3 regions of the Exiguobacterium sp. s145 genome follow, and region 2 is predicted to be linked to each of the others. Evidence: predicted binding sites of a transcription regulator. Region 2 holds the regulator's gene; each other region holds the start of a gene.
What was found. The regulator Rex, encoded in region 2, represses fermentation and respiration genes when NADH is low (regulators of the CRP and FNR family bind a similar motif). The targets are predictions, from matches to a motif close to TTGTGAAATATTTCACAA.

Region 1 (10,649 bases), on a different contig from region 2:
CCGGAATGATGGAAATCTGACGGTGTGTTCCGTTGGCGATCCGGCTAAGGGCTGCCATCGGCTCCCCTTGCGAACCTGTACAAAGAATCGTCAGTTCATTTGACTTGTACCGTTTCATCTCGTTCGGTTCAATGATTGTGCCCTTTGGTGCTTTGATGAAATCAAGCTCCTGACCAATCATCATGACTTTATCCATGCTCCGACCGAAGACGACGATTTTGCGTCCGGCTTCGACTGATGCATTGACGACTTGTTGCAAGCGATAGATGTTCGAGGCAAAAGTCGCGAAGATGATCCGCCCCTCTGCTTTACGGAAGATGTTTGAAATCGTATCTCCGACGACACGTTCACTCATCGTAAAGCCTTCAATCTCGGCATTCGTCGAGTCAGACAATAGACAGAGAACACCTTCCTTGCCGAGTTCCGCCATTTTTGTTAAATCAGCCGGTTCTCCGACGGGTGTAAAATCGAACTTAAAGTCGCCGGTATGGACGATGTTACCTTGTGGTGTCTTGACGACAACTCCGAACGAGTTTGGAATCGAGTGAGTCGTCCGGAAAAATGAAATACTCGTCTTCCGGAATTTGATGATTGAATCTTCATCAATTTCATGCAACTCGGCCGTCCGCAATAAACCGTGTTCTTCGAGTTTTACTTTAATGAGACCAAGTGCAATCTTTCCGGCATAAATCGGTAAGTTGACTTGTTTGAGTAAAAACGGCAATCCCCCGATGTGGTCTTCGTGACCGTGAGTGATGAAGACACCTTTTACCTTGTCCTTGTTTTTGATCAAGTATGTGTAATCTGGAATGACATAGTCGATTCCAAGCAGTTCATCTTCAGGGAACATGACACCGGCATCGATGACGATAATCTCATCCTGAAATTGAACGACGTATGTGTTCTTCCCGATCTCTCCTAAGCCGCCGAGTGCGAAAACGGCTGCTTGATGGTTTTTAACGAACTTCATGCGAACGTTTCAACCTTATAGTCTGGGCTTAGTTTTTCATATTCAAGGAATTCGCCGCTTAACTCACGGATGAATTCGACGTTAATTTCTTTGATGAGGTGGTCAATCGCTGTTCGCACTTCACGAATGTTCTCTCCCTCAACATACATCACTTCTGTCCGTTCCCGTACCGGGGCTTCTGAACGAAGCGGTTGATAAAATACTTTAAAAATCATGTTTAGCAACTCCTTATCAGTCCATTGTTTTTTGTCCTTAGATTAGTATACACGATATCCTACTATTTTTTCATCCTATTCCTAATCCAAGGTCGGCGTAAACGTTAACGCTGTGCTATAATTCCACATGTATCCGGCTGAACAGTCAATTAAAAAGAGAAGGTGAAACCATGGCAAATCAGAAAGTCGTCTTTTTCGATATCGATGGAACCTTACTTCACGATGGTCATTTTGTTCCCGAGTCGACCAAACAGGCAATTAAACAATTACAAGCAAATGGTGTCTATGTAGCTATCGCAACCGGACGCGGTCCGGCGATGTTATCCGGTGTCCGCGAATTACTCAATATCGATACGATCATTGGGTACAATGGTCAAATCGTCGTGCATCAGAACGAGGTCATTTACAGACGTCCGCAACCGATTGCAAATCTTAAGCATTTGACAGAGCGGGCCCATAAAAATGGTCATACGCTTGTTTATCTAGGTGAAACACAGGGGTTTTCAACGAAACCGTCGGATCAGTTAGTCCAAGAGTCACTTGGCGAACTGGATATTCCTTTACCGGCTTTTAATGACCAGGCGTTTACGACACATGATGTCTTCCAGACGCTTGTCTATTGTACTGCTGAAGAAGAAGCCGAGTACACTCAGAACTATCAGGCCTTCGACTTCATCCGCTGGCATCCGAACGCAATGGACGTCATTAATGTCGGTTCATCCAAAGCGGACGGCATCAAACAATTTCTGAAGCTGACCAATATCCGGCGCGAAGATACGTTTGCTTTCGGAGATGCGTTAAATGATTTAGAAATGTTGCGTTATGTCGGAACCGGCATCGCGATGGGCAATGGTCTTGCAGAAACAAAAGCAGCCGCCGATTTCGTCACTAAACATATTCTCGAAGACGGCATCGAACACGGTCTCAAGGAATTTCAACTCATTTAACTACTCAAAAGGCCGAGGAATCATTCCTCAGCCTTTTTTGATATTAATTTTTCACTTTATGAATGGCGCGCTCCAAGCGGTCCAAGTCATCGTTTTCTCCAATGACGACGAGGTAATCCCCTTTTTCAATCAATTCATCCGCTTGTAAGGAAATCATGACGTTCTCGCCCCGCTTGATGGCAACAACGTTCGCACCGTACTTGCTTCGTAAATCCAGATCAATCAAAGTCTGGTTCGCCATCCGGTCACTGACTTTGATTTCGACAATCGAGAACTCTTGTGATAAATCGAGATAATCTAAAATATTCGAACTCATCAATCCGTTGGCAATCCGGACCCCCATGTCCCGCTCGGGGTGGACGATGAAGTCCGCACCAATTTTACGCAACACTTTTTCATGGTAATCATTCGTCGCCTTGACCGTAATCGACTGGACACCCAGTTCTTTTAAAATTAAAGTCGTCAAAATCGATGCTTGGATGTTTTCCCCGATCGCAACGATGACATGATCAAAATTACGGATTCCGAGACTCTTTAGAACGTTCTCATCCGTCGTATCTGCAATGACGGAATGCGTCGCAATCCCCATATATTCATTCACACGTTCTTCATCCGAATCAATCGCCAAAACATCATATCCGTTTTTCGACAACTCTCGAACAATCGATCCCCCGAAACGCCCTAAACCGATTACCGCAAACTCTCCATTCATGTTCAACTCTCCTTCACATTTCTGCTTCATGTAGTAGTGTACCCGATTCACTTCTAAATTACTATGAACGCTTTTACAATACAGTTTTCGGTTCTCCCCACCTTAAAACGACCGACAAATCTAATCAAAAAAAGGGGTCGACTTCAAAAGAAATCATTTGATCTTTCACGCCATTTCCTGTAGGAGTCTCGTAAGTACGTGAGTTCTACATTAAACGAGAAAAGAGCGGCAGAATTGAATCTGCCGCCCTTTTCTTTGGAGAAACCGACTTTTGAGTCAGCCTCGAACTGATTACGTGATAGACGTTCTACTTATTTTGCTTTTTTCCCGCTGACATAATCGTTGTCAAACAGGAACAACCGTAAAATCAAATACAGTGCAGGGATCAATAACATCAGTCCGAAGATGAAGACGACGACAAGTGCCGTAGCCATCGTTTCGTTAACGACCGCTTTATTGATATCGATGTAGGGATAAAGAATGTACGGAAGGTGTGTGTATCCGTATCCGAACCAGGCAACACCGTATTGCGCCATCACGGCGATGAAAGCAATCCCGTAGTTTTTCTTCAAGTAAACAAGTGTGACAGCAACGCAGAAGAATAGGAAACTTGCTGCGAACCACCACCAGTTGCCGTTTAAAATATTTTCATAATGCCACGCTGCCTGATTCTTCAGTCCGAAGAAGACTAATGCACAGACAACAATTGTCGGAATACTCCAGAACAATGCCCATTTCCGAATCAATGGTGTTGCATTCTCATCCTTTGCTTTATCCGCATAGAACAACAGGAACATCGCGCTGATATAAAGAACCGATACGATGGCAAGCGCAACGACCGTCCAAGAATAAAAGTTCGTGAACAGCTTCGTCCCAAGGAATTCGACTGTCTCATTTGTTTTCCGGATAAAACCGCCCTGACTGATTGTCAGTGTCGTCGACATCGCTGCCGGAATCAGCAATCCTGTCGCACCGTATAAGAACGTATAGAACATGCTGTCGTTCGAACCATAGTTGGCAAATGCGTAAAAGCTACCGCGAATTGCAATCAATACCAACACGATCGAAGCCGGAACAAGTAAAGCTGTTCCGTAATAATATGCCGTATCCGGAAAGAATCCGACAAGTCCGACGAAGAAGAAGACGAAGAAGACGTTCGTCACTTCCCAGACCGGAGAAAGATAACGGAGAATCAAACGGTTCGTCAGATGATCCCGTTTCGTATATTTTGAATAAAACGCGTAAAAACCGGCACCGAAGTCAATTGAGGCAACGATGAGATATCCATAAAGGAACGTCCAAAGTACGGTTATTCCAAGTGTTTGAATGTCCAACTCGTTCCCTCCTTATTTGTTGTCGTCCGCAAACATCGCTTCACCACGTGTGTGATGATCGTCCGCGAGTTCTTTGCCGACTGGATTATTTTTAAACATCCGGAGCAAGACGACTGTACAAATCGTTCCGAGCAACAGATAAAGTAAACTGAATAAAATCAACATCGGTCCGACAGCCGTCGAAGTCGTCGCTGCATCAGCCGTTCTCATAATACCATAGAGCGTCCAAGGCTGACGTCCGATTTCCGCATACATCCATCCTGCTTCGATCGAGACGATGGCAAGCGGTCCACCGATGAAAATACCGCGCAGTAACCATTTGTTGTACGGGTTCAACTTTTTGAGTCGGAATGCCAAGATGAACAAGGCTGAGATGGCAGCCAGGTACATGCCAATCGATACCATGATATCGAAGAAATAGTGGACAAACAGAGGTGCCTGATCTTCTTTGGCGAATTCATTCAAACCGATGACCTCTGTATCCGGTGCTCCCCCTGCGAGAATGGATAAAGCATACGGAATCTTGACAGCACCTTTAATTTCATAGCTGCCGTCCGCCTGTTCATCCAAAATACCACCGAAAATCAATTCGGCTTCGTTTGTCGTTTCAAAATGCCATTCTGCCGCTGCGAGTTTTTCAGGTTGGTATTTCGCCAGGTATTTCCCGGAGAAATCACCGACCAATGCTGTCGAGAAGGCAAAGATTAAGCCGGCCATGACGGTTAAGCGAAGTGCTTTTTTGTGATAAGCCGTTTCTGCCGCCGACAAAGTTTTCTTGCGCAACAGATGAAACGCTGCGATTGCTGCCAAGATGAAGGCAACCGTCAAGTAAGCGGATACGATGACGTGCGTTGCTTTCGTTGGTGTCGCCGTGTTGAACATCGCTTTCAACGGTTCGATTTGCGTCAACGTTCCGTTAACGATTTTGAATCCTTCCGGCGAGTTCATGAATGAGTTGACCGTCGTGATGAAGAAAGCAGATAATGTCGCCCCGATGACGACGGGAATCCCGATTAACCAGTGTAACCATGGATTTTTAAACCGGTCCCATGTGTAGAGATAAATACCGAGGAAAATCGCTTCAAAGAAGAAGGCGAAAGTTTCCATGAACAACGGTAAGGCAATCGTTTGACCGGCTACTTGCATCAAGGAAGGCCATAAGAGCGACAATTGTAGACCAATCGCTGTTCCTGTTACGACACCTACCGCTACAGTTACGATATAACCGCGCGTCCAGCGACGTGCCAAAAGAATATAGTCTGAATCTTTTCGTTTAATACCGATGTACTCAGCTGCGAGTACCATCAATGGAACCCCTACCCCAATCGTCGCAAAGATGATGTGGAATGCTAATGTGAGCCCTGTCAATAATCGACTGAGCATGACTGGATCATTGAACATGTGTATAGCCCCCTCTTTCTAGACGTACTTCTATATATTGTTTATATCCGTATCATAGAGAACATAATCATTTGTGTCTGTTTTAAATGTTTGATGTAACAAATTGTTCACATATACTCGTGATTTATTTCACAAAACGTTCGAAAACTGTTCTCTTCTATAAAATGAAAGCCCTTTATCCATTTTTTCATGAATAAAGGGCCGATTGTCACGTCTTTTATTTAGACGTATTCGCGGAAATAATGATCCAGTAAATTGATGACGAAGGGGATGGCTTCTTCGTCCGGATTCAAGGTCGGTTGATGTAATCCGGATGTTGCATTATTCACCCCGAGCCAAAACATCATGCCGGGAATTTCTTTTAACATGAAACCAAAATCTTCTCCCGTCATGGCAGCATCACACTCAATGTAATTCGCATTCATTTTGACGAAGGATGAGAATTTATCAACGACGCGTTGATCGTTGACGACTTCATAATACCGATTTCCGAACTGCAGATCGATTTTGACGCCGAATGAAGCTTCGATGCCGCGGATGATATCCCGGACACGTTGCTCTAACTTTTCCATATCTGTTCCGTTAAGCGCCCGCATCGTTCCGTCGAGTAACGCCCGACCGGCAATGACATTCTCCCGAATTCCTGCATCTACTTTCCCGATCGTGATGACACTGCAGTTCATTGGATTGATCGAGCGGCTGACAATCGTCTGCAGCTGCATGATTAACGCTGCCTGCGCAACGACTGTATCAATCGTCAAATGGGGGAACGCAGCATGACCGCTCTGTCCATAAATCGTGATATGAACTTCCCGTGCACTCGCAAACAAGACACCCGGACGGCTGGCAATCGTTCCGACCGGATACTCCGGTGCGACATGCAGACCATACATCTCACTCGGACGATATTTTTCAAACAGCGGACTTTTAATCATCGGTTCTGCCCCACCCGGACCTTCTTCAGCTGGTTGGAACAGGAAAACGACATCATCCATGACCGGCAGTTCAACGATTCGGCGTAACAGACCGAGGGCAATTGATGCATGCACATCATGGCCGCAGGCGTGCATGAACCCCGGATGCTCGGAACAAAATGGCAGTCCCGTTGCTTCTTCAATCGGTAATCCGTCGATATCCGCCCGGTATCCAATCGTCCGATTTCCGGTTAATCCTTTCACACGGACAAATACTCCTGTTTCGAATGTATCGTAACTGACCCGATCTTCCGGGTATGATCGGATTTGATCAAGGATAAATGCTTGCGTTTTAAACTCCTTAAAACCAGGTTCCGGTATTTTATGAAGTTCTCGGCGCATTTCAATTGCGTATTCCATCTGACTGACTTCCTCCTTCTTCTTTGACAATGTCCCAAAACGCTTGGACTTGTTTTAATTCAAGCATCGACTCCGTTGATAGAATCCACGTGTCCCGCTTTAAAATTTTACCGGATGACGTTTTGAGCGGAATCTGCATCACTTCACTCGCTTCATGGATCGTCGATTCCGGCAAGATGGCAAAACCAATCCCGTGAAGTGCCATCTGTTTACACGTTTCAATCTGGTCGACGACGAGCGTCCGGGCCGGCGGACTCGAAAAACGATCCTGCCACCATTCTAAAATTTCCTGATAATAGGTCGAATCGCTCTTGAACTGGATAAAAGGACGTTCTGTCTTCCGCAACTGTTCCAACGACGTCAGTTCACTGTCGACTAAATACAGCGGATCGGAAAACAGCCGTTCCTTCACGCCTTTCCAATCGGGATTTCCGCGGATGATGCCGATGTGAAAATGTTCTTCCAGCATATGACGCATCATTTCACTTGACCACCCTGTGACCAATTGGACACGGACATGCGGATACCGTTCGACAAATCGTTTCAGAACACGGGGAAGCCAGTATTGTCCCATAATGGACGCGACTGCAATCCGAAGTGTCCCGTAAACGGCTCCCTCTTCTGCCGTCAATTCACTTTTAAGCTCCAGTTCTTTCCGGTTCATCTCCTTGGCGAGACCGATGACTTTTTCGCCTTGCGGAGTAATACTCAGCCCACGGGATGAACGAATGAACAGCTTGGTTGCCCAGCGCCGCTCGATTGCGACCAAACGTTGGCTGAGGGCAGGCTGCGATACAAAAAGACGTTCGGCTGCCCGTCTCATGTTCAATTCTTCTGACAACGTAATCAACATTTCCATTTCCGACACTTGCAATGTATGATTCGACTCCTCATGATATAAGATGGCATTAGTTTAACACGTTAGAAAGGAAGGTACATATGTCACGGTATCATTTTATGTTGATCGTCTCAACGGTCGCTACTTTAGGCAGTCTGTATTTCAGTGAGGTCCGGGGATTCATTCCTTGTCCATTATGTTGGTGGCAACGTCTGTTCATGTATACGACCGCCATCTATCTGCTCGTATCCTTGTTCCGCAATCGCCCGGTCGACGGATTTTTCCTTCGCTTGTATACATTACTCGGGTTCGCAGTCGCGGCCTACCACGTCGTACTCGAACGATTACCGGATGGCGAAGCGCTCTGTACAAATGGTTGTCTCATCAAATGGGTCAATTATTTTGGCTTCCTGACGATTCCGATGATGAGTTTGATTGCATTTACGCTTTTGGTCATCCTCGCCTTTTATCCAAATAAAAAAAACGCTCAATGAGCGTTTTTTTTATTTCCAAGTCGCTGCCACGTTCAACGCGCTCGAGAAGGATAATTCCGATAACTGCCCTTCTCCTTCACACCAATCCCCGACAAACGCCATCGTCTCCTTTGGTCCGTCCTGCATAAAATTAGGTAATCCGCTTTGGCCCATTTTCCATTTGATTTCTTGAACGATTGCCCGTTTCATTGTCCGCTCGACGACGAGACGTTCCTGCCATGTCGGATAATGTTGATCAAGGAGCCGGTGAATGTGTTGGACCTTTTCCGCCAGATAATCCGGATTTCCGACTTCTGGGTGGGCAAGATAAGCAACAACCTGTAAGACTTGACCATCTTTCGGCGCGATACTCGGATCGTAATGGGATAGATCCGTTACGAACAGTTGATGTGTACGGTCGTACACATATGAAAACGGTGTTTTGAGGTATGGACTGATCCCGACATCATATACGAGGACTTCCACCGGTTCGTACTGCGCAAATGGTTCGATGAAGGATTGAACGGATGCCGGCAATGCCAGTTTCCGCATATCCCGGGGAGGAAGCGCCAGGACAACCCGGTTCACAATCCATTCGGTCTTTTTCCGGTCACGTAACTGATATCCTTGTTCATATTCTTCAATCGCCGTGATTTTAGTTTTCCGATGGATGGTTCCGCCTTGTTCTTGGATGACCCGTTCCAGTTCATCAATTAAAACTTGCCATCCTCCGGCGATATAGGAGACCGGCTTTCGTGTCCGAAAGAGTTTGCGGTAATAGTCAAAATAGACGACTGACGGAATGTTTTCCGGTTCGGTCGTAAAAAAATTGCTGGAGGCCAGATCAAGCATCAGACGGGACACATCTTCCTCCGTTTTTTCCCGTATCAACCATTGACCAATTGACAACTCCGGCTCCCCTTTTTCAAGCCGGAGAACGGTTTTCACGACTTCCCATGTGAAACGAAGTTTATCCGTTCCGCCTATCACTTCTGTTTTTAAGAGACCGATTGCATTGGCGGGAGCAGCCGTTAAATGACCGGAAAATTCATATTTTGCTTTTGCCGAAGAAAAGTCCAGCCAGGTAATCTCTAATTTCAGATTTTTTATGATTGTCTTTAAGACGGACTGATCACGCCCGTATATCGCATGCGCCCCGTAATTGAATGTATAGCCTTTAATGCGTTGTGAGGTCGCTCTGCCGCCTAACATCGCGGCATCATAAAGTTGTACCTGTTTCCCTTGTTTCGCAAGCAAGGCAGCAACGGATAACCCTGCCAGTCCACCACCGACGACTGCTATCGATTCCATTCTGTTCCCTCCAGTCAGGCTCTCTTACTCAATGGTTTGTTTTAACTCTTTTCCCGCTTTTTAGACGAAAAAAACGACAGCACTTTCAGCTGTCGTCTGCAGGTCATTCCTTATTTCCACCACGTATCCAGGGGTGAAACCGGCATATGGTGTTTATGGCCAACCCGTTTATACTGAGCTTCGAGTTTAGCCTGACTTTCAGCGGAGATGGTTTTCCCCTCCAAGTAGTCATCGATTTCATTGTACGTCATGCCGAGTGCTTGTTCATCCGGCAACCCCGGCTGGTTATCTTCTAAATCTGCTGTCGGTACCTTTTCAATCAGTCCTTCAGGTGCCTGTAATTGACGCAACAGTTGTTTTCCCTGTCGCTTGTTCAAACCGGTCAATGGCGTCAAATCACAAGCACCGTCTCCGTGTTTCGTATAAAACCCGGTCACGAATTCAGCTGCATGATCGGTTCCGACGACGAGACAGCCGTAATGGGCCGCTATATCATACTGTACTTTCATCCGTTCCCGCGCTTTTGTATTTCCTTTACTAAAATCAGACAAGACGTCTCCTGTCGCTTGTTCAAAAGAAGCCATGGAAGCAGCGACGGCCGGCTTGATGTCCACGCGTAACGCATGATCCGGACGGATGAAGGACAGGGCAAGCTGGGCATCCGACTCGTCTTGTTGTTGACCATACGGTAATCGTACAGCGTAGAATTGATAATCGCGATTCGTCTCACTGCGTAACTCCTCAACCGCGATTTGACAAAGACGACCGGCTAACGAAGAATCTTGTCCTCCCGAGATTCCAAGAACAAGTCCTTTTGCTCCTGTATGCACAAGATACTCTTTTAAGAATTGAACGCGTTGCTTAATCTCTTCTTCAGCGTCAATGACTGGTTTGACTCCCGTCACTTGAATGATTTCCTGTTGCATGAAACCGTCACACTCCTTCATTTTTCATCATGTCTTCCTTAGTTCAAAAGCTCACTTTCCGCTTTCGTGATGGACGTCGATTGATCCTTCACTTGTCGGATGGTCATCGCTTCGATCCGGGTCGGATGACTGGAAGGCGGAAGCTCGACTTTTACTTCGTACCGTTTAGTCTCCAGTCCTTTAAACCG
Region 2 (10,649 bases):
GAGTTCTTCAAGAAAAGTTTCCTTGGCGCGTAACGTATACTAAAGGAGGGAGCCTCAATGCTCCCTCCTTTTTTGGATTCATACAAACTGGAGGCGATACCTGTGTCATCCGCTCGACTACCCTTTGGATTAAAAATTTCATTCGGACTGGTCCTCTTCGTCGTCATGTTTTGGATTTCGATGACGTTTGGTGCTGCTGATACGTCAATCCGTGAAGTCTGGAACGCCTTGACGTTTGGTCCGCTCAACGATAAAGCCAAAATCATTCAAGAAATTCGTCTCCCCCGGGAACTCGCCGCGATTCTCGTCGGTGCGGCACTCGGCGTCTCGGGTGCCATCATGCAGGCGATGACACGTAATCCTCTGGCGGATCCCGGTCTGCTCGGTCTAACAGCCGGTGCCAATGCGGCGCTTGCCTTAGCAATCGTCTTCATTCCCGGCATCAACTATTACGGCATCATGCTCGCCTGCTTCATCGGTGCTGCCCTCGGTGCGGCACTCGTTTTCGGAATCGGTGCTTCCCGTCAAGGCGGCTTCTCCCCGCTCCGGATCGTCCTCGCCGGATCGGCGATTTCCGCCTTCTTGTACGCGATTGCGGAAGGAATCGGGATCTACTTTAAAATTGCCCAGGACGTCTCTCAGTGGACGTCAGGCGGACTCGTCGGCACGACGTGGGGACAACTGCAAGCGATCACGCCGGTCATCGTCATCGGGACGGTGATTGCGATGATTTTCTCACGTCAGTTGACGATTCTCAGTCTGTCGGAAGAAGTCGCACTTGGTCTTGGTCAGAACATCACCCGGATCAAAGCTGTCTTGTACGTCGTCGTCATCCTGCTTGCCGGTGCTGCCGTCGCCTTAGTCGGCAACATGGCGTTCATCGGGCTGATGATTCCGCATATCGTCCGTGCGATCGTCGGGACCGATTACCGTTACATCCTGCCGATGACGGCTGTATTCGGAGCAACGTTCATGCTGCTTGCCGATACGATCGGTCGGACGCTGTTTGCACCGTACGAGACACCGGTCGTCGCAATCGTCTCGATGCTCGGTTTACCGTTCTTCTTATTGATTGTCCGTAAAGGAGGTCACGCATTCTCATGATGGAAACTCGTTTACGTCGCCGTCAACGCTTGATCTTTTTCATTTTAAGTGTGTTATTGCTCGGCACGATCGTTATAAGTATCGGTCTTGGTCCGGCATCCGTCTCATATGACCGTCTGTTGCCAACGTTATTCGGTCAAGGGACGTTCAAAGAAGATTTTGTTCTGTTCTCGCTCCGTCTGCCACGAATTATCATTACATTACTTGCGGGAATGGCGCTCGCCTTGTCCGGTTCGATTTTGCAAGGTATCACTCGGAATGAACTGGCCGATCCCGGCATTATCGGGATTAATACAGGAGCCGGTGTCGCGGTGGCGATTTTCTTCCTCTATTTCCCGGTTGATGTCGGCTCATTTATCTACGGATTACCGGTTGCTGCCTTCTTAGGTGCTTTAGTGACGGCCGTAGCCATTTACGCGCTTTCTTACGACCGGAATCGCGGCTTGCAACCGATCCGCCTGATTTTGACCGGCGTCGGCTTCTCGATGGCTTTATCCGGTATCATGGTCATCTTGATCTCATCGACGAAACGTGAGAAAGTCGACTTCATCGCCAAATGGCTCGCCGGTAACATCTGGGGGACGGACTGGACATTCGTCTACGCCTTGCTGCCCTGGCTGATCGTCTTGATTCCGTTTACGCTGTATAAAGCCAATAAACTCAATCTGCTCGCTTTAAACGAACCGGTCGCGATTGGTGTCGGGGTCGCGATTGAGAAGGAACGGATTCAACTGTTGCTGACAGCAGTCGCACTCGCGGCATCCGCTGTCTCCGTCACCGGCGGGATTTCCTTCATCGGCTTGATGGCACCGCATATCGCCCGTGCCCTCGTCGGTCCACGTCATCAATGGTTCTTGCCGATTGCGCTGTTGATCGGCGGCTGGTTGCTCGTCTTGGCCGATACGATCGGACGAAACATCGCTGATCCGGAAGGTGTTCCGGCCGGTATCGTCGTCGCACTGATTGGTGCACCGTACTTTATTTATCTGCTTCTGAAAAAGTAAGAAAACTGATCAACCAACAAGAAATGATTTCTTGTTTCACTCGCTTTCCTCAGGCGAGACACAAGCCAGTTTTCCTGTCCATTTGGACAGGAAAACTGGTCTTGTTTGTCTCTGACAGCGCAAGTTGCCTTGCGCTTCTTCCTGCAGGAGTCTCGTAAATCAAATCATTTCTAAAAAAACAACAGCGGCGAGAGGAAGTTAAACTTCCTCTCGCCGCTGTTGTTTTTTACGTATCGGTTCATCATTATTTAATATTTTACGCGTCGCGCTTCCCTTTCTGCTTCAATCAGCTCGCGTTCTGACAGATGCGTTGGATCCAGTCGTTTGATCCGCGAATCGACGAGACGATCAAGTGACAAGACGGACAGTAAAAAGACAAGAATCGGTCCGATCAGCGTTGGTCGCGACACATACGGAATCAAGAACTGGGACGCCACGACAAGCAGCAACTCGCTAATCGTAATGACGATGTACGGCAAGGCGAGATGATCCCAGACTTCCATCCGGTCAAATCGTTTCGTGAAGTAACGGTACTTCAACAAGCGGACGGTCCATTGGTAGCCGAGGACCGGAAGCAGTAAAAAGTAATGCATGGAGGCTTCGGAAAAATTTAAATCATCTGCCAGAAACAAAAAGATCACCAAGACGAGTAGAAAAAATACCGTTTGGACACGCCGGGCACGTTTCGTGAAGCGCAGATAGTCTTGTGTTCGTTGCCGTTGAATATTATTCATTTCCTAATCTCCTCTCACCACATTAGCTTCCCGGTTTACGGTACCGTTCGACTTCCCGCATCGTCACAAAGGCCGGATCGAGTTGTTTGGCTAGCGTGTTTAACCGCGAGACATATACTGTAATCGCAAACACCCAGAACAGAATCAGGGCGAACGCAACACCTGAATACTGGGGAAAGATCATTCCTGCATAGAATAAAATGATAGGGACAAGATACCCGAGCATCGAGGCGCGACCGACTTTCAAAACGGTCTGTTGATACAACTCAGCCGGCAGACGTTCTTTTAAAATCCGCAGACGCATGATTTCCCGGACGATACCGCCTAAACAAAGGATGGTAATCGTAAACGACGTAAACAGTCCCGTTTCCCAAAAACCCGGAATGAACCAGCCAATCACTGCGAGGATCAAAACCGGAACCGGTGTCAGATGTTGAAGTTTTTTGAGCGGCGGTCCCAGCAGATTTAATCGTGTATTTTTTTCAAGCAATGTATTCATCCTGTTTGTCTCCCGTTTCATATATTTTTGTATACTTCCTGATCACTGACAAAATCCGAATCATCGCGTCGCATACGGGTTTTAAACCATCGTTCCGACACTAAGTAAATCGGGATTAAAATCAGAAGAATTAATCCCCACGTCTGCCAAAACGCTTGATTCCCCGTCAGTATCAAAAGGATGGCAAACGTAACAGTTAACACAACGTTTTGGATAAGCCAAAACCGCCAGTAGCTCGTTGCCCGTTCTTCCCCGATATACGATTCAAGAATCTGGCGTTTTTTGACTTGATAACGCAGATTGGATCCAAGGAAAGCAACCGGAAACAACAGCGCCAGTAGAACCGAATCAAACAATGTCATTAAAATCCCGATCCCCATCAAAAGTAGAACTGTCCATAACCACTTCGTTCCTAACAGGTCTTTCTCCATGTAAGCCAGCGTCAATTCATGTAACCGTTCGTTCCGTGCCGTACGCATGATGTTCTCTCCTTTAGCTGTCATTCTTCCAAGTACTTCACGTGCTTATGCACTTCCTGATCACTGACGAAGTCGGGATCGCCTGACCGGGCCATTTTTTTAAACAACCAATCGGTCACAAAATAAATCGGAGCGAGAATCAGGATGACCCAAAACGTCATTTTCCATAAGGACAGATCACTCGTTTCGAGTATCACCATGAGCAATGAGCCATATAACACAATCTGAATGCCGAGCCACAGCATCGATTGTGTCATAACCTGGTCTTTTGAGAGATACCGTTCTAAAATCCTGCGTTTTTCCAGCTGAAACGGAAGATCAAAAATCAGATAAACAAGCGGCAACAGACCCAAATAAAGGGCGGAATCCATCGTTTCCGAAAAAATGCCGAGCGTCGCCGCCACGGCAGCCATCAGCCAGCCGTTTTTTTGAAGCTGACTCTTGTCGATATAGGCAAGTGTCAGTTCATGTAACCGTTCGTCCTTTGCCGTTTGCATCTGACTTTCCTCCTTCATCCCTGCTGGATTTCTGTTTCACTGATATAAGTCGGATCAATCTGTTTGGAACGGTACGTCAAGAAACGCCGGCAAAGCCAGTAAAACGGGATGACGAAAAGACATAGTCCAAGCAAAAAGGTCGTACCTGACCGATTGGCCGTCAGAATAATCAAGGCTGCGAGCGCTCCGTACTGAAACAATCCGACGCCGACATGAAGACGGAACAGACGGTCTGCTGCTTCTTTTGAGGTGTGACGGGCAACGATTTGAAAACGGCGGCGTTGCCTCACGACATCGTATATGAAATAGAGAATCGGAATAATCAAAGCAAGGATTGGTTGTTCGAGTAGCTGGCTGGCGAATAAAAAGAGTGCCAAGACAGCCCATAATTTAGCGGTCGTCCGTTGATGCATCTGTTGATAGAGTTCTTTTAATTCCATCTGTTGTCCTGTCACAGCATTCATTCCAACACGTTCCTCCCCATCATTTCTTAATGTAATATACTTACATTTTACCAATTATGTTTCAAAAAAAAAGAAACTTCTAAAAAGAAGTTTCTAGGCCGAGACTTGGATGATTAAATAAATGACACTGTATGCCACAATGGCGAGCGGAATCATGGCGACGCCGATCAACCAACCATTCTTATCCCGAATTCCGAGATACAGAACCAGACAGCCGACGATGAAGGCAATGAGTGTAGTAAATGGATTCATAAGAGTTCCCCCTCAAGAAAAATAACCTATTCAGAAATTTCCCCTTTAGAGGACTCGATAAACCATTCGATTGTTCTAAACGCATGCACATATTTTATTCAACTAAAAAAAGTATCAAAGACCTTAAAAATCAAGGCTTTGATACTTCTTTAAAGAAGAATTACTTCATTATGGAGACTATCGGGCTCGAACCGACGACCTTTTGGCTGCCAGCCAAACGCTCTCCCAGCTGAGCTAAGCCCCCGTGTGTTTCTATAATGAGTATAACCATTGCTGTTCACTTTTTCAATATAAAATTAGACCGCTTACAAAAAAAATCTCCTTCACCTTGCGGGTAAAGGAGAATCTTCTATTATTTGTTCAACTCACGCATAAGATCCGCCTGTCGCTCCAGTTCCGCCTCCTGCTCGAGAATCAGCACTTTTTTGTACGTCCGTGCTGAGATGATGATGCTGATTTCATATAACACGAACAACGGAACAGAAATCATCAAATGCGATGTGATATCGGGCGGTGAGATCAACGCCGCAATCACGAACAGCGCAAAATATGCATACTTCCGATTCTTCCGCATGAAGAACGGCGTCACGAGTCCGAGGCGTGTCAAAAACATCGTCACGACCGGCAACTGGAACAACACACCGAACGGAATCGTCAACCGTATCAGGAAACTGAAGTAGTTCTCGACGCCGATGACCTGTTCAATCCCAAGCTCTTGCCCGAGTTCCGTCGATACTTCGAGTAAAAACGGCAACAGCCAAAAATAAGAAAACGAAATACCCGCAAGGAATAAGAAAAACGTCACGGGAATATACGTCAACGTCGCTTTTTGTTCTTGGTCGTGCAGACCGGGACGGATGAATGCCCAAAGCTGATACATCCAAAACGGGGACGCCAAGACGATTGCGATGATGAACGCAAGATTCAGATATAACATCAGTGGATCAACAACGTTAAACGCATTCAGCCCAATTCCGAGTTCCTTTAAGTCGGCCTGTAAGAAACGGACGAGCGGCCGGACGAGCGGAAAGGCTGCGATAAACATGACCACTACAATGATGAGCGACCAGATGATCCGCTTACGCAGTTCATCTAAGTGCGATGTCACACTCTGTTCTTGATCGATCGCCATGATTCACTCACTTCTCTTTCATTTCGTCCTTTTTGTCCTTATCATCTTCCATGATGCCGTTCGTTGCGCTCTTGAACTCTTTTAACGTCTGTCCGGCAGCGCGGCCGAGTTCCGGTAATTTCTTCGGTCCGAAGATGATTAAGGCGACGACACCAATCAAAGCGATGCTCCCCGGTCCAATACCAAGTGTTAACGGGATTAAGTTTTCCATTATGATTTCACTCCTTCAGCTGATTGCGAATAATGCTTCATAAAATACACGAGCGACTGCAGCTCGATTGACAAATCGATGTGATGCACCCGAACGTGGGCCGGTACATTCAACCGGGCCGGTGTAAAGTTCAAAATGCCGGTCACACCATACTCTACTAACTCATCTGCCACTGACTGGGCGAACTGAGACGGTACCGTCAAGATGGCGACGTCGACATTGTTCGCTTTGATTTGTTCTTTCATATCTGACACATGATAAATCGGAACGTCCTGCGTCGTCGTTCCGACCTTGTCCTCATCGGCGTCAAACGCGATGACGATACGAGTACTATTATTCTTTAAAAAGTTATAATTTGCAAACGCTGTTCCGAGATGTCCGACCCCGATTAAGGCGACATTCGTGACCTCGTCTTGGTTGAGTGTCTTTCGGAAAAATGTTAACAAATGTTGAACATTATAACCGTACCCTTTTTTCCCTAACGCCCCAAAGTAGGAAAAGTCACGACGGATCGTCGCGGAGTCGACTTTGACCGCTTCGCTGAGCTCTGCTGACGAGACGCGCAACTTGCCGGAGTTATAAAGACTCTGGATAAAACGATAATATAACGGCAGCCGTTTCGCCGTTGCTTGTGGTATTTTTGTGTCTGGCCCATTCATACTGCAGTTCCCCCTTCGGCCACGTTCTGACGTGGCACCCAAATCAATGCAAAGAATTCTACTCCCCTTGATTGTAAACCACTTCACATAGAGTAACAAATATTATATTCGGCAGGATTTTTCGTGATAGACTAAAGGGTGGAAGGATGGATGGATATGATTCTCTTACAAGTAAACCAACTCTCAAAATCATTCGGCGTCGAGCCGATTTTAGACAATATTAAACTCGAAGTACAGGAACGGGACCGGATTGCCCTCGTCGGACGAAATGGTGCCGGAAAATCGACACTTTTAAAAATCATCGCTGGGGAGCTGTCACATGACTCGGGCGAGATCATGAAAAGCAAGGAAGTCCGGATCGGTTATCTTGCGCAGGACAGCGGACTTGAATCAAACGAATCGATTTGGAACGAGATGCTGACTGTTTTTGAGCATCTGCAGGATCAGGAACGGGCGCTTCGCCGGATGGAAATTGAAATGGGCATGGAGCACATTTTAAATGATCCGACTGCCTATGACCGTCTCCTGAAAACATACGATCAAGCGCAACACGACTTCTCGGAAGCCGGCGGCTATCAGTTCGAAGCCAACATCCGCTCCGTCTTACACGGGATGCGCTTTTATCCGGACGATTATTCCCGACGGATTCAGACGCTTTCTGGTGGACAGCGGACCCGGCTCGCCCTCGCGAAAATGTTGCTGCAGGCACCGGAACTGCTGATTCTCGATGAGCCGACCAATCACCTGGACATCGATACACTGTCCTGGCTTGAAAGTTACTTGTCCGGTTACCGCGGCGCTGTCCTGATCGTTTCCCATGACCGGTATTTCCTCGACCAAGTCGTCAACGTCGTCTATGAATTGTCCCGGAACGTCTCCCGGAAGTTTACCGGTAATTATACAAAGTATCTCGAACAAAAAGCGGCACTCTACGAACAGGAAATGAAACAGTTCGAACAGCAGCAGGAAGATATCGCGAAGATGCAGGATTTCATCCAGCGCAACATCGCCCGGGCAACGACAACGAAACGGGCGCAAAGCGTCCGCAAGCGCCTCGAAAAGGTCGACCGGATCGACCGGCCGGACGGTGACGAACGCAGTACGGTCCTGTCGTTCCCAATCGAAAAGCAGAGCGGCAATGATGTGCTGCAGGTCAACCAACTCGCGGTCGGCTACGAAGAAGCCGTCTCGAAAAACATTACCTTCCGCCTGCAACGTGCGGAGTCCCTTGCGCTTGTCGGACCAAACGGAATCGGCAAGTCGACACTGCTGAAAGTGCTCGTCGGCCGTCTGAAACCGTTATTCGGAGAGTACCGGTTCGGAACCGGCGTCTCAATCGGTTACTACGATCAGGAGCAGGCGGAACTCAATGACCGTAACCGGGTCATTGATGAAATCTGGAACGAATGGCCGTTGATGCGCGAACAGGAAGTCCGGTCCGTGCTTGGTCAGTTCCTCTTCAGCGGTGATGATGTCTTCAAACTCGTCCATGAATTATCGGGCGGGGAACGAGGACGTCTGGCGCTCGCAAAACTGAAGTTACGCAAAACGAATCTGCTTGTCCTCGATGAGCCGACGAACCACTTGGATCTTGATTCGAAGATGGTCCTCGAGAATGCCCTCGTCGACTACGAAGGGACCCTGCTGTTCGTTTCCCATGACCGCTACTTCATTGACCGCGTCGCGACGCGTGTCATCGAAATGAGTTCAGACGGTGTGACCGATTACCTCGGCGACTACTCGTATTACATGGAGAAAAAAGCCGAGAAAGAAGAAATCGCCCGCCTCGAAGCGGAAGAAGCGAAAGCAATCAAAGTCGCATCGACGAAGACGATTGACAAGGAAGCCCAAAAAGAAGCACGTAAAAAGAAACAGCAACTCGAACAGCTCGAGCAAGAGATCGAACGGTTGGAGAACCGGTCGGTTGAAATCGAACAGCTGTTGTGTGAACCGGAAGTCTTTAATGATATTCCGAAAGCGACCGCCCTGTCGGCAGAACGTGATCAGATCGACGTCGATTTGCTTGAGCTGATGGAACAGTGGGAGTCGTTCCACTGATGCGATCGAAAAGTTATCTGATCAATCTGATCCAAGGATTATTGTCCGGTGTCCTCTACTTCGTCCCGATGTATGCGGACTATGTCTCGGCTTTCATTCGTCCGGATGCCTTTAATGCCGTGTACCCGTTGTTCATCCTGATTTCCTGCATGATCGGTCTTGTCATCCAGACCTGGAGCGGACTGTTCGTCAGCTTATTGTCCGGTCTGATCTGTACGTTGTTGACAATTCAGTCGTTCGTCGAACTGAACGACCCGATGATCATGATGTATTACGGTGCTGTCTCACCACTGGTCGCCTTTTTGATCAGCTGTGTCGGAATCTGGGCACTTGCCGTCCTGTTTTATTTGCTCGACGGTTTTCAGTACAGCAAACGTCATAAAATGGAGTAAGTCACAAAAAAGACGAGAGAAGCAGATTCGATATCTGCTTTCCTCGTCTATTTGTATGGCATTGTCTTATTTCGTAGGACGCGCAATCGTAAAGATGTCACCGATTTTCGCGTAGTCATTGCCGGCAAGACGGGCAATTGCGTTTAATCCGTCTGCATCAATCCGGAAGGACTCTTCCAGTTCATCCACGACATGATAGCGGATGACTTCGCCAATCAATAAATCGGCTGTTTCAAGTTCGATGTGTTGCGTCAGCTTCAGCTCAAACCGGATTTTTGCTTCTGCGACCGCGGGAACATCAATCAAATCACTGTCAATCAGTGTCAGATTCGTCCGCTCCAGTTCACTTTCACCGTAGGCAAGCGGTGCTGCCGTCTCGTTGACTGCTTCGACGATCTCTTCACTGACGATATGGATGACATATTCTTTCGTTAACAAGATATTTTTAGCCGTATCCTTCTCCCCTTGATCCGTCTTTTGAACGGCAATCAACAGTTGAGGCGGATGACTTGAGGCGACGGTAAAGAACGAAAACGGGGCAGCATTGATTGTTCCGTCCGCTCCTCTTGTCGTGACGAAAGCAATCGGTCGCGGGATGATACTCCCGATCAACAATTTATAGTTTTCTTTTGGACTGAGTGACCGCGCATCAAACTTCATTGTTATAACCTCTTTCTCTGTTTACCCGAGCATGGCTGCGAGTGAATAGTCTCCAGCACCAATCAAGGCGACGCCAAGAGCGATGACGATCAGTGCCATGTTGTATTCGTACCCGTTCTGTGTCACCCAGTAACCATTTTGACCGTGCACCTTGATGATCGCAACGAGCATCGATCCGATAATCAGTGCTGCTGCGAACCATAAGAAGAGACCGCCGGCAAACAGTACGCCGCCGACCAGTTCCGCAAGTCCTGCCGCAAGCGCAAGTGTTTTACCCGGTTTCATGCCGATCGACTCAAACCAGCCGCCTGTCCCCTCAATCCCGTGTCCACCGAACCAGCCAAACAATTTCTGTGTCCCGTGTGCGGCAAATGTTAAGCCAATCACCAAGCGTATTAAAAATAATCCTAAATCCATCATCTTTCTCAAACTCCCTTTTACTTAATGTTTTTTAATTACTTTTAGTAACCCAAATAAGACTATAAACTATCACTTACTAAAAGT
Region 3 (10,649 bases), on a different contig from region 2:
ATGGACGATCTGACGCATAAACGTGAGACGAAACAACCTCTCGAGTATCCTTCATGCGGGAGTGTCTTCAAACGTCCGGAAGGATATTTTGCCGGTAAACTGATTCAAGACAGCGGCTTGCAAGGTGCACGAATCGGTGGCGCGGAAGTGTCACAAAAACACGCTGGTTTCATTGTCAATATCAAGGATGCCACAGCGACCGACTACATCTCGCTCATCCGCCACGTTCAGGAAACCGTCCAGGAAAAGTTCGGTATCTTACTGGAGCCGGAAGTAAAAATCATCGGCGAAGAAGCTTGATTCCTGTTCATCCCATCGAACTAAACAAGGGAGCACCGCGGCATGTTAATTCTGCCCGGGTGCTCCCTTGTTTTTCTTTCCGTCAAAATTCCTGCATTAGATTGCCCAGTTTCCGTCACGCATCAATGGTTCGCGTGTCCCGTCAGACAACTCACCGTCAATCGACATCTGACCTGAACCGATCATGAAATCGACGTGTGTCATTGAATCGTTTGCGCCTTGTGCCGCCAATTCTTCATTTGATAAACTCGGACCGTTTTCGAGACATGTTGAATACGCACGACCGATTGCCAAGTGACACGAAGCATTTTCGTCAAATAACGTATTGTAGAACAAGATACCCGAATCTGAAATCGGTGAGTGGTGAGGTACGAGGGCCACTTCTCCGAGATAACGGGCGCCTTCATCCAATGAGATGAGTTCGTCAAGCGCTGCCTGCCCCTGTTTTGCCTCGGCTTTGACGATTTTTCCGTCTTCAAACCATAATGTGAATTCATCAATCAGATTCCCGCTGTAGCTGAGCGGTTTCGTGCTCGAAACATGACCGTTGACGCCTGTTTTCTTCGGTAACGTAAATACTTCTTCCGTCGGCAGATTGGCGATGAAGTCAACACCATCCGCGTTTGGTCCGCCGCCACCTAACCAGACGTGACGCTCCGGCAGTTCAATCGTCAGTTCCGTTCCGGGTGCTGAATAATGCAACTTGTTGTATTTCTTTTCTGTCAGGAAGGTTGCTTTCGTCCGCAGGTTCGCATCATGTTGCTCCCACGCCGCGACCGGATTGTCCTGATCGACACGTGTCGCCTTCAAGATAGCTTCCCACAGGTCTTCTACAGCGTGTTCCGAGTCTGGGAATACCTTTGCCGCCCAGGCATCTGACGGCGCGGCTATGACGCACCAGCTGACGTTATCGCTCATGACGAACTTACGCCAATTTGCCAATGCCACCCCTGCAGCTTTATTCGCCCGGGCAATCCGGCTGGATTCGACGCCGTTTAATAAGTCAGGATCTTCACTGACAACGGACAGGAAGGCTGTTTTTTCTTCTGCCAACTGATCAAAGCGGGCTTTCAGCCAGTCCGGGAACGCATCAAATGAATCTTCCGGTGCGTCGAAGTAACGGATTTTCGTCATTTCGTCATCTGACCATTGGACGTAGACATTCGAAGCGCCCACTTCGTAGGCAACGCGTGTGATTTCACGGACTAGCGGTGCATTTTCAATCCCCGCCCGAATTTCGAGTTGCTGACCGGCTTGCAGGTTAATTCCTGTACGTACCGCAAGTGCGGCATATTTTTTTAATTGTTCTTGAGTCGGCATTATGTAATCCCCTTTCAACTATTACTCTTATTTTCACGAAATAGTTGCAATTTTGCAAGAAATAAGGTGAAACTAGAGATACAGAAGGAGTGTTGATGATGGAATTTACACCAGGCGATTTTAAATCCGCTTACACCTATTTTCACCGCCAAGCGTTAAACGCGGTCGGAAATGCAAAAGCGCAAGAAGACTTATTGATTCAAGGGGAACTCGGATTAGCCCGATTGACGACAGATCTTGCCTCTGAGGACGGCTCGGATGTCGAACGCGAAGCAGAACTTGTTCTTTACTTCCAGCTCAAGCAGTTGCTCGAGATGTTACGTGCTTTGTACAACAAACGTTTCGAAATGCAACCAGAACAGGAACAACTTTTATTGACGGCCGTTTTGTACTTCACGTCTCCGGTTGATGCCCTGTCCGATGAAAATATTTTAGGCCTGTTCGATGATGCTCAAATCGTCGAAGCCATTTATGAAGAACTAGCAGCAGATGTCGATCGTTTTCAACATCTCGAATAATGACAGACATCAAAAAAGAAGGATCCGATTTTTCATCGAATCCTTCTTTTTTGTTTTTATAACGACGTCCTTAACGATTTTTAAGCTTTTTGTTTGGAAGCGATGTTGATTGTCGCTGCCTGTTCGTTTGACTGTTCTACTTCCAGCTTTGATTTATTAAGCCATGTGTAAACCATCCCCATGAACAATGCTCCGCCGATGATGTTTCCAAGCAATGCCGGAACCAGGTTATGGATCGCACCGGCAAAGGAAATCGCTTCCGGATGCGGAACGACTAAAGCCAGTGAGAACAAGGCCATGTTGGCAATGACGTGATCAAAACCGGAGGCAAAGAACACAGCAACTAAAATCATCATCATCATGATTTGTGCCAGTTCGTTTTTCATATTTTTCGGAATGAAAATCGCTAGACAGACCATCCAGTTACAGAAGATGGCTCGTGTGAAGATCTCCCATGTCGTATGATGAATTTTCGTTTCGGAAACAGCAAACAACCAGTTCTCCATTCCGAGCTCCTGGATAATTCCTGTCTGTGAAAAGAGTAAGGCGAAGGCAAGTCCACCAAGACCGTTTCCGATAAAACATAGTGTCCATACTTTCAATGTATCCATTTTCGAAGTAAAACCACGCATGGTCGACGTCGTGAAATACATGGTGTTTCCGGTAAACAATTCTGCTCCGCCGTAGACGATCAAGACGAGTGCGACACCGAATGTCAATCCACCGACAAGCGTCGTAACCGGTGATTCATTTAAATATAAACCGTTGATTGCTTTGAGTGTAAATATGATGGCAAAACCAATGAATACTCCAGCTAACATCGCTCGAACCAAATATTCCAGCGGACGCATCCGTAGCATTTGTGTCGATTTGACAGCTTTTTTTCTTAACCCTTCTAATGCTTCTACTTCATTCATTGTAGAAACCCCGCTTTCTTTTGTTCAACACTTCACAATGTCTGTTCATTTATTATCATACTTCCATCTTATAAGATGTTCAAGTCATGAATAGACACTATTTAACGTTTTATTAAAAGAGCAGGATGTAAACGATACCATTGTGTCAAGTTTGTGAAAAGTGCCTTTTCTTGGTGAATACAACTAGTTTGAAGGAAGGATTTGCAACGCATCCTCAAATTTTTTAAAGAATACCGACCGTCTGGATTCGACCAGTACATAGTCTTCGACAACGACGCGGTTAAATCTGGTTGCGGAAGAAGTAGCCCGTTCAATATCCCGCGGTGTATAGTCTTCAATCCGTTGTCGGTCCGTCTCAAACGTGACGTCAGAAACTGTGTCGGTGTAACGGATTTGAAGTTCAGATAAATCAGAGACACTTAAAAAAAGTGCTAATGTATGATGCATGATCAGCTTGGATAATCGGCTCTCGAGAAAAGAAGTGCCAGCAGACCGGATCGTCTTTTCATTACTGCCTGTCCAGTCCGCCTGTTCTTTTCCGGCCGGTTCGTATGTCATCTTCACGGACGTCCCCTCTATCGATACAGCAGTCAACGCTTCGGAAAATGGCAACTGCTTAACTAGCTCTTCAATCGCAGCCGTATTGGAAACCGATATCCCGACATGACGCGCAATCACCTGACCATCCTTAAAACGCTCTTCTTCCGGTGGCTGCTGTAAATTCAGAACAAACCATGATCCTGCCGATAATCCGAGTCCAATGCAGAGAATGACCAGTATGATTTTTTTCAAAAAAATGGTCTCCTTTCTGAAAAACAGATGGTTTGATTGTTCTTTTTTCAAAACAGGGGTTGAATTAATCCTCATATCAGCGTACTCTTGCAGGCAGATACTTTATGGAGGAGGAGCATGAGATTACTCATCAATCAACATGAAAACTAAACAGCCCGCAAAGAAAAAACGTACAGAGAAAATCGGTTTCCTCTTGATCGGGACGTTGCTGTACTCGTTGTACATCAGTCTTCTCTTATCGCCGAATGATATCGGATCCGGCGGAATCATGGGAATCACACTTATTGTTCAGGAATTATTCCACACGCCAATCGGCTTGACACAACTGGTCTTGAATATTCCACTTTTTTTACTAGGATTTCGTTTTTTGAGAAAACGTTTTATGTTTTTATCCGGTCTCATCGTCTTGGCTTCATCATTCCTGATTGACTGGATTCCGACTCAAATCGTTCCGGAATCTTTAAATGATCCACTGGTCGCTTCCATTTTTGCCGGACTTGTCTCCGGTTTGGCAATGGCTTTAATCTTCTTTGGTGGCGCCTCGACTGGCGGTCTTGATATTCTTGGAAAGTTCTTTTATGCCCGCTTCCACAATTGGCCGCTTCCGCGTATTTTTTTAATGCAGGATTTAGTCATCTATGTACTTGTCTGGTTCGTGTTTGATTTAAAACATGTCATGTATGCTTTAATCATGAGTTTCGTTCGAGCAAAAGCACTTCAGACAGTATACAGTTTTTACTCTGCTTCTAAACAATGTATCATCATTTGTGAAAAAGCCGATGAAATCAATGATGTCATTACAAAAGAACTTGGGCGCGGTGTAACGATTCTCGATGCCCGCGGCGGATATTCGAAACGAACGAAAAAGATGGTCTATGTCGTTGTTCAGAACAATGAAATTCTTAAGCTTCAGGAAATTGTTTCCTCCGTCGAATCAAATGCCTTTGTTACATTTTCTGAAATTCACACGGTCTTCGGTAACTATAAAGAGCATTCCTATTCTTTTTAATAGCCTTAATTCTGTCGCCGCTACACTCGTTGTAGCGGTTTTTTTGTGTATAATACGCGAATCCAAAGAAAATGTTCCACATTTTTCTGAAGAATCCTTCACTTTTTGGGAAATAGTGGTTAAGCTAATGACATTACGTTTTGTAAAAAAAAGGACGAATTGTATGAATCAATTATGGCGTCACCGCATCATCCTTATTCTAGTCGTCAGCCTGTTTGCCTCGATCCCCCTCCTCTACGCTCTCAGCGGGTATCGTACGATTTCGAAGCTGACGGCAGAGATGCATACACAGGACATTCCAATGATTAAACAAGTGGACCAACTGATAGAGCATAATCGCGACCGGGCGAATGCTGTTCGGGGACTGCTATTATACGAAGATGATCGTTACATCGAACAATACTATTTTTCCACCTCTAAAGTTCATGATTTACGACGATTACTGAATTCCTCCAATCAGACCCCCGGGGCAGTAAAAGATTTATTGTCACGCAACAATGCGTGGGAAGAAGAGATTCAAGAGGTGTTTACCGTCTACGAAACAGATCATCCGCAACGTGCGAAAAAGTTGGCGAAACAAACGACTCAAACGACTCAAACAATTCTTGAAGATCTGTCGCAGATCAAAGACAAATTATATCGTGATCTGGAGCAAAAACTGGAATTGACTACTGAAATGACGGCAGAATATAAACGGATGTGCTTCAGCTTATCCATTTTAGCTTTTTTGTTAATCGCAACGACCATTATTTTATTTCACCGGTCCAAACCAATTCTCGAAAACAAAACAAACACGTACCGTCCGTAAGAACGATGCGTGTTTGTTTTTGTGATGGAGCAGACTTATGAGGACGCTTTCCCCTCGTTTACATGCTCCATGGCCAGATGGACGAGCGATGAGACATGGTGATCGTCCAACGAGTAGTAGACGACCTTACCTTCTTTTCTATATTTCACCAAACCTTGTTTCAGCAAGGTGCGGAGATGGTGAGAAGCTGTTGCAATCGAGCAATCTACCGAAGCCGAGACATCACAGACGCAAAGTTCCTCTTCTACCGTTAAGGCGTAAGCAATCCGCAGACGCGTGGCATCTGACAGGACTTTGAATAACTTTCCGATATCTGTCGTCGGAATCGTATCGACGACTTGCTCAATCTCTTGCGCACGTACCTGATCAATCGCAATCGTTTCACAACGTGGTGCATCCACAGTCATCACCTCTTTCCCTTTAATTCCACCATCGTTTCAAATGAATTGCAAGGAAATCACTCCAAGACTCCAACGACTGACTCCTTTAAATCCGGTAACTGAACATCGAAAAACAAAACAGGTCTGCTTCCCGTTCATCCAAAGCGGAAAGCAGACCTGTTCATTTGTCACGGTTTCGTCTTGAGACGGCATAAAAGAACCAACCGCCCAAAAAATTTCCGATATCCCATACGATACGATTGGAATCGACGGCACGTACACCGATATCAATCACACCTGTACTTTTCAAACGCTCCTGGTAACGTTTCCGTAAAAAACGGGGTAACGGAAGCGGCAGCAGCATCCGGTAAAAAATGTCCAGATGTGTGTGTCCCCAGATTTCCGTTGCGATGGAACTCGTTTGAATGAGTAAGGAACGTTTATACTGTTGCTGGTATTTATTCTTTAATAAGACCGCCAGTTGATAGGAATAACGATTCGGGAAAGGAAATAGAGCTGCCCCTAAATGATATTTCCCGCGATTTTCGACTCGAATGATTTGCGGTTCGATTTTATATCGAATCCATCGTCCTCGAAATCGAACAGACTGCCATTTCACGACCATCACCTCTAGAAGGATTATACCCTGTCTGAAACGCTCTGACGCACTTGTTCGACGGTCTGTTTAAACTTTTTCGTCGTTCGTTCAATTTCCGGATTGGCAAACAAAGCGGACACCACGGCATATCCATCTACGAGAGAATCAAGTAACGATACATTTGTTTCGCTAATTCCACCGATGCCTACTAACGGGATGCGAACGGCTTTCCTGATTTGCTCTAATGTCACACGTGACATGAATGTCGCATCTTGTTTCGTCGCCGTCGGAAAAAGTGACCCGACTCCTAAATAATCTGCACCGTCCTGCTCTGCTGCCACAGCCTGTTCGACCGTTGAAACGGAAACACCGATCGTCGCCGTCGGTAACAATCGACGTGCTTCCGTTAAAGGAATATCATCTTGACCGATATGCAGGCCCGCTTCGACTAATAAAGCGATATCGATCCGGTCATTGATAATCAACGGAATATTATAACTGGCAGTCAGATCCTTCAGTACAACGGCTGATTCGAGAAAATTCTTACCCGACATCTCTTTTTCCCGTAATTGAACAATCGTTGCACCGCCCTTAATCGTTGCTTCGACAGCATCCTCCAAGGGAAGATGCGGGTGCAGACGTCTATCCGTCACTGCATAAATCAAGTATTCACTGTCCATTCATCTGCACCTCCGGCAAACTTTCCTCTGTCATCAGACTGACCGCATCAAACAATCCGGTCCGAAAACTGCCGATACCAGGACGATTTCCGGCCGTTTCCCCTGCTTTTCCCATGGCGTACGTCCCAAATACAGCTGCGTCGAAATGATCGTATCCTGCTCCCAAAAAAGTCGCAATCAAGGAAGCGGTCATACATCCTGTTCCCGTCACTTGGCCGAGTCGTTTTGTTCCGACGTCCAAATGATGTTGACGGACTCCATCTGTCACAAAATCAACGGGTCCGGTGACGACGATGACTTGTTTCGTCTGGGAAGCGAAGGCGTGAACACTTTGAAGATCGAGTGATTCTCCTTCCGCCACATCGACCCCTTTCGTTCGAGCAGCCTGTCCAAGCAACGTTTTAATTTCCGAAGCATTTCCTTTGATGACCGTAAAGGTGATTTCCTCCATCAGTTGTTTCATAAAATCCGTTCTTAATGTCGTGGCTCCCGCGCCCACCGGATCCAAAATGACCGGTTTCCCCAGCCGGTTAGCCGTTTTCCCTGCTAGCAGCTGTGCTTTGCGCATGTCCGGATTGATGGTTCCTGTATTAATCACGACGGCGTCTGAAAGACCAACCATCTCTTCGACTTCGAGCAGGTCCTCTGCCATGACAGGAGATCCTCCAAGCGCAAGTGTCATATTAGCACAATCATTGATCGTGACGGTATTCGTTAAATGATGAATTAATGGTTTTTTATCATGGATGCGTCGTAGCATGTGTATCCCTCCAAAGTTCATGAAAATGATGTGTCGGTCCAATTCCGTGTCCAAGAGCAAAACCGTGACGAATCGCTTCGGTCACATAACGTTTCGCATAACGGACGCTGTCTTCCAGTGAATGACCAAGAGCCAGGTTGGCAGCGATAGCAGCGGACAACGTACAGCCTGTCCCGTGCGTATGACGGGACTCAATCCGTTCTTGTTCAAAGACAACATACCGTTCGTCCGTATATAAAAGATCAGTGGCGTCTTGCCCTTCCAAATGCCCGCCCTTGAGCAACACAGCTCCTGTTTGTCGTTCAATCAGCTTGACCGCTGCTTGCTTCATATCAGCAAGTGAATGGACGGTTCCACCGATCATCCGCTCGATTTCAGGAATATTCGGTGTCACAAGGGTCGCAAGTGGTAACAGCTGTTCGAGCAATGCCTGTTCCGCATTCGGTTGTAACAAAGCATGGCCACCTTTTGCGACCATGACCGGATCAAGAACAATCGGCAGAGGATACTTTTCCAGTTGTCGGGCAATCACTTGAATCGTTTCCTGATTAGAAACCATTCCAATCTTGACGGCATCGACACGGATATCTGAAAAAATCGAGGTTAACTGTGCCTCCACAAGTTCGGGAGAGACGTCTTCAACCGCTTGAACACCCAATGTATTTTGTGCCGTAATCGCCGTGATGACACTCATGCCATATACACCAAGTGCTGAAAATGTTTTTAAATCCGCCTGAATTCCCGCTCCGCCACCGGAGTCGGATCCGGCGATCGTTAATACGTGTTTCATTCCAATTCCTCACTTTCCCGTGAGCAAATAAGGAGAAAACGGACAACAAAAAGCGCCGTCCGCTGTAAAAAAGCAGACGACGCCATGAATAACCAGGTTCACCGGTTAAAGTAATCATGTCTTCGATCTCAACTTTCCTACGCTGGTATTATCCAGTTCAGGTGACAGGGTCGAAAACAGAATGGTTTTCCTCTCAGCCGGACTCCTCCAGCTCCCCTAGTTGCTCGTAATTTAAATTCTTTTTCACTGTATCACAGCACCATCAAAAAAACGAGCCGAAGCTCGTTTTTACAAGTATCCAAGTGGATTAACCGTGTTAGCAGGTCCTGACGCGCTATATTGATATCCACCAATATGCAGTTCAAAGTGCAAATGCGGTCCTGTCGAATTACCCGTACTCCCAAGAGTACCAAGCCTTTGACCTTGAGTGACCGTTTGACCTGCTGAAACCGATAACGAATTCATATGACCGTACACCGTTGTATACACTTGACCGTCAAGGAAATGGGAAATCATGACGTGATTCCCGTAAGGTCCGCCGCTTCAGGCCGTAATGACTGTTCCGGAAGCCGCCGCACGAATTGGCGATCCGACAGGTCCGCTGAAATCGACACCGTTATGGAAAGTATAACCGTTCGCTCCACTGGCCGGTCCGAATCCTTGTGAGACACCACCCGAAGCCGGACGAACAAACTTCGCCGATCCGGTCGGTCCACTGCTGACAGGAGTCGGAACAACCGTTGATTCACTTGATTCAGGCTTTGATTTTGCTGCTTCTTTTGCTGCTTTTGCTGCTTTTTCCGCTGCTGCCTTTTCGGCCGCCGCTTTTTCTGCGGCGGCTTTCGCTGCTGCTTTTGCTGCCGCAATCGCTCTTTCTTGAGCTTCTAAAGTCGCCTGTAATTCTTTGGCACTCAACAGTTTTGTCGTAAACTTCGTCTTCCCTTTACGTAATTTTTTCAGGGTTGCGCTCCGTTCTTTCATCTGTTGTTTTAATTGTTTCTTTTGAATGAGCAATGATTTTTTTTCTTGAACACGCTCTTCTTTTTTAGTGATGAGGTTCTTTTTCATTTCCGCCAGCTTTTCCTGTGTTTCCAAATAAGCAGAAATCATTTTATCATCTTGTTCGGCGATTTTTTTACCGGCCATGACACGGCTGAATAAATCCCCCAGGTCTTTCGAACCAAAAATGACTTCTTCCCATTTGATCGAATTACCGTCGTTTTCTTGAAGTACACGTAACCGGTCTCCGAGCAACTCTTCTTGACGTGTGAGCATGATTTCATAGCGGACGATTTCCGCTTCCAGATCTTCAATCTGAAGGTTTAGTTGTTTAATCTGCTTATTTTTTTCGGAAATCCGGAAAATATTTTCATTAATCGCTGCATCAATTTTATTGATTTCGCGTTGTTCCGCCGATATTTTGGCTTCTTGCTTTTTAATGGCTTTTTCCAATCGACGCTGTTCTGTCGCATTTTGAGATTTCTTTTCTTTAATCGTTGCAGCATGACCAGAAGTCGGCGCAGTTGATACGAGCAACACTCCTAACAATACCGTTGACAACAATTTTTTTAACATGTCTCATTTCCTCACTTATGTATGATTTCTTATTTGAAAAGTAGTTAATTCAAAGTATTTATGTCTGAGATTGATTATAGCATCGTAATAGTTTCAGTAAAATTTCATTTATGTTTCAAGTGAAAGCGTTTTTTTGTAATATAACATTTTTCATTTTGATCAAGACACACAAAAAAAAGCGATTGCCATAGCAATCGCTTTT

Region 1: KNQ07_RS01110 (cytochrome ubiquinol oxidase subunit I) is a predicted target of Rex. The motif match lies at 5,697-5,714, and genes of this name have one in related genera.
Region 3: KNQ07_RS13940 (formate/nitrite transporter family protein) is a predicted target of Rex. The motif match lies at 3,076-3,093, and genes of this name have one in related genera.

The regions. Positions count from the first base shown of each region.
Region 1 is NZ_JACSMV010000001.1:221,335-231,983, reverse strand. Features, by position in the region: gene rnjA (ribonuclease J1) at 1-970, opposite strand, end outside; gene KNQ07_RS01130 (DNA-dependent RNA polymerase subunit epsilon) at 967-1,185, opposite strand; gene KNQ07_RS01125 (Cof-type HAD-IIB family hydrolase) at 1,356-2,132, shown strand; gene KNQ07_RS01120 (potassium channel family protein) at 2,176-2,844, opposite strand; gene KNQ07_RS01115 (cytochrome d ubiquinol oxidase subunit II) at 3,156-4,178, opposite strand; gene KNQ07_RS01110 (cytochrome ubiquinol oxidase subunit I) at 4,191-5,579, opposite strand; gene KNQ07_RS01105 (N-acetyldiaminopimelate deacetylase) at 5,801-6,913, opposite strand; gene KNQ07_RS01100 (transcriptional regulator CcpC) at 6,897-7,787, opposite strand; gene KNQ07_RS01095 (disulfide bond formation protein B) at 7,853-8,245, shown strand; gene KNQ07_RS01090 (protoporphyrinogen/coproporphyrinogen oxidase) at 8,255-9,535, opposite strand; gene nadE (ammonia-dependent NAD(+) synthetase) at 9,646-10,461, opposite strand; gene KNQ07_RS01080 (BsuPI-related putative proteinase inhibitor) at 10,500-10,649, opposite strand, start outside.
Region 2 is NZ_JACSMV010000004.1:116,476-127,124, forward strand. Features, by position in the region: gene KNQ07_RS06365 (iron-hydroxamate ABC transporter substrate-binding protein) at 1-33, shown strand, start outside; gene KNQ07_RS06370 (FecCD family ABC transporter permease) at 58-1,104, shown strand; gene KNQ07_RS06375 (FecCD family ABC transporter permease) at 1,101-2,108, shown strand; gene KNQ07_RS06380 (hypothetical protein) at 2,357-2,842, opposite strand; gene KNQ07_RS06385 (hypothetical protein) at 2,865-3,341, opposite strand; gene KNQ07_RS06390 (hypothetical protein) at 3,359-3,820, opposite strand; gene KNQ07_RS06395 (hypothetical protein) at 3,841-4,317, opposite strand; gene KNQ07_RS06400 (hypothetical protein) at 4,332-4,781, opposite strand; gene KNQ07_RS06405 (hypothetical protein) at 4,875-5,033, opposite strand; tRNA gene KNQ07_RS06410 (tRNA-Ala) at 5,205-5,277, opposite strand; gene tatC (twin-arginine translocase subunit TatC) at 5,386-6,165, opposite strand; gene KNQ07_RS06420 (twin-arginine translocase TatA/TatE family subunit) at 6,173-6,376, opposite strand; gene KNQ07_RS06425 (redox-sensing transcriptional repressor Rex) at 6,376-7,035, opposite strand; gene KNQ07_RS06430 (ABC-F family ATP-binding cassette domain-containing protein) at 7,192-9,093, shown strand; gene KNQ07_RS06435 (hypothetical protein) at 9,093-9,485, shown strand; gene KNQ07_RS06440 (flavin reductase family protein) at 9,552-10,145, opposite strand; gene KNQ07_RS06445 (DoxX family protein) at 10,167-10,565, opposite strand.
Region 3 is NZ_JACSMV010000023.1:16,126-26,774, reverse strand. Features, by position in the region: gene murB (UDP-N-acetylmuramate dehydrogenase) at 1-300, shown strand, start outside; gene KNQ07_RS13950 (aminopeptidase) at 397-1,620, opposite strand; gene KNQ07_RS13945 (hypothetical protein) at 1,719-2,138, shown strand; gene KNQ07_RS13940 (formate/nitrite transporter family protein) at 2,219-3,055, opposite strand; gene KNQ07_RS13935 (hypothetical protein) at 3,239-3,847, opposite strand; gene KNQ07_RS13930 (YitT family protein) at 3,987-4,856, shown strand; gene KNQ07_RS13925 (CHASE3 domain-containing protein) at 5,020-5,664, shown strand; gene KNQ07_RS13920 (ArsR/SmtB family transcription factor) at 5,700-6,065, opposite strand; gene KNQ07_RS13915 (hypothetical protein) at 6,226-6,669, opposite strand; gene thiE (thiamine phosphate synthase) at 6,684-7,322, opposite strand; gene thiM (hydroxyethylthiazole kinase) at 7,312-8,082, opposite strand; gene thiD (bifunctional hydroxymethylpyrimidine kinase/phosphomethylpyrimidine kinase) at 8,063-8,872, opposite strand; TPP riboswitch at 8,990-9,100, opposite strand; partial or broken gene KNQ07_RS16155 (M23 family metallopeptidase) at 9,161-9,394, opposite strand; gene KNQ07_RS13895 (murein hydrolase activator EnvC family protein) at 9,416-10,447, opposite strand.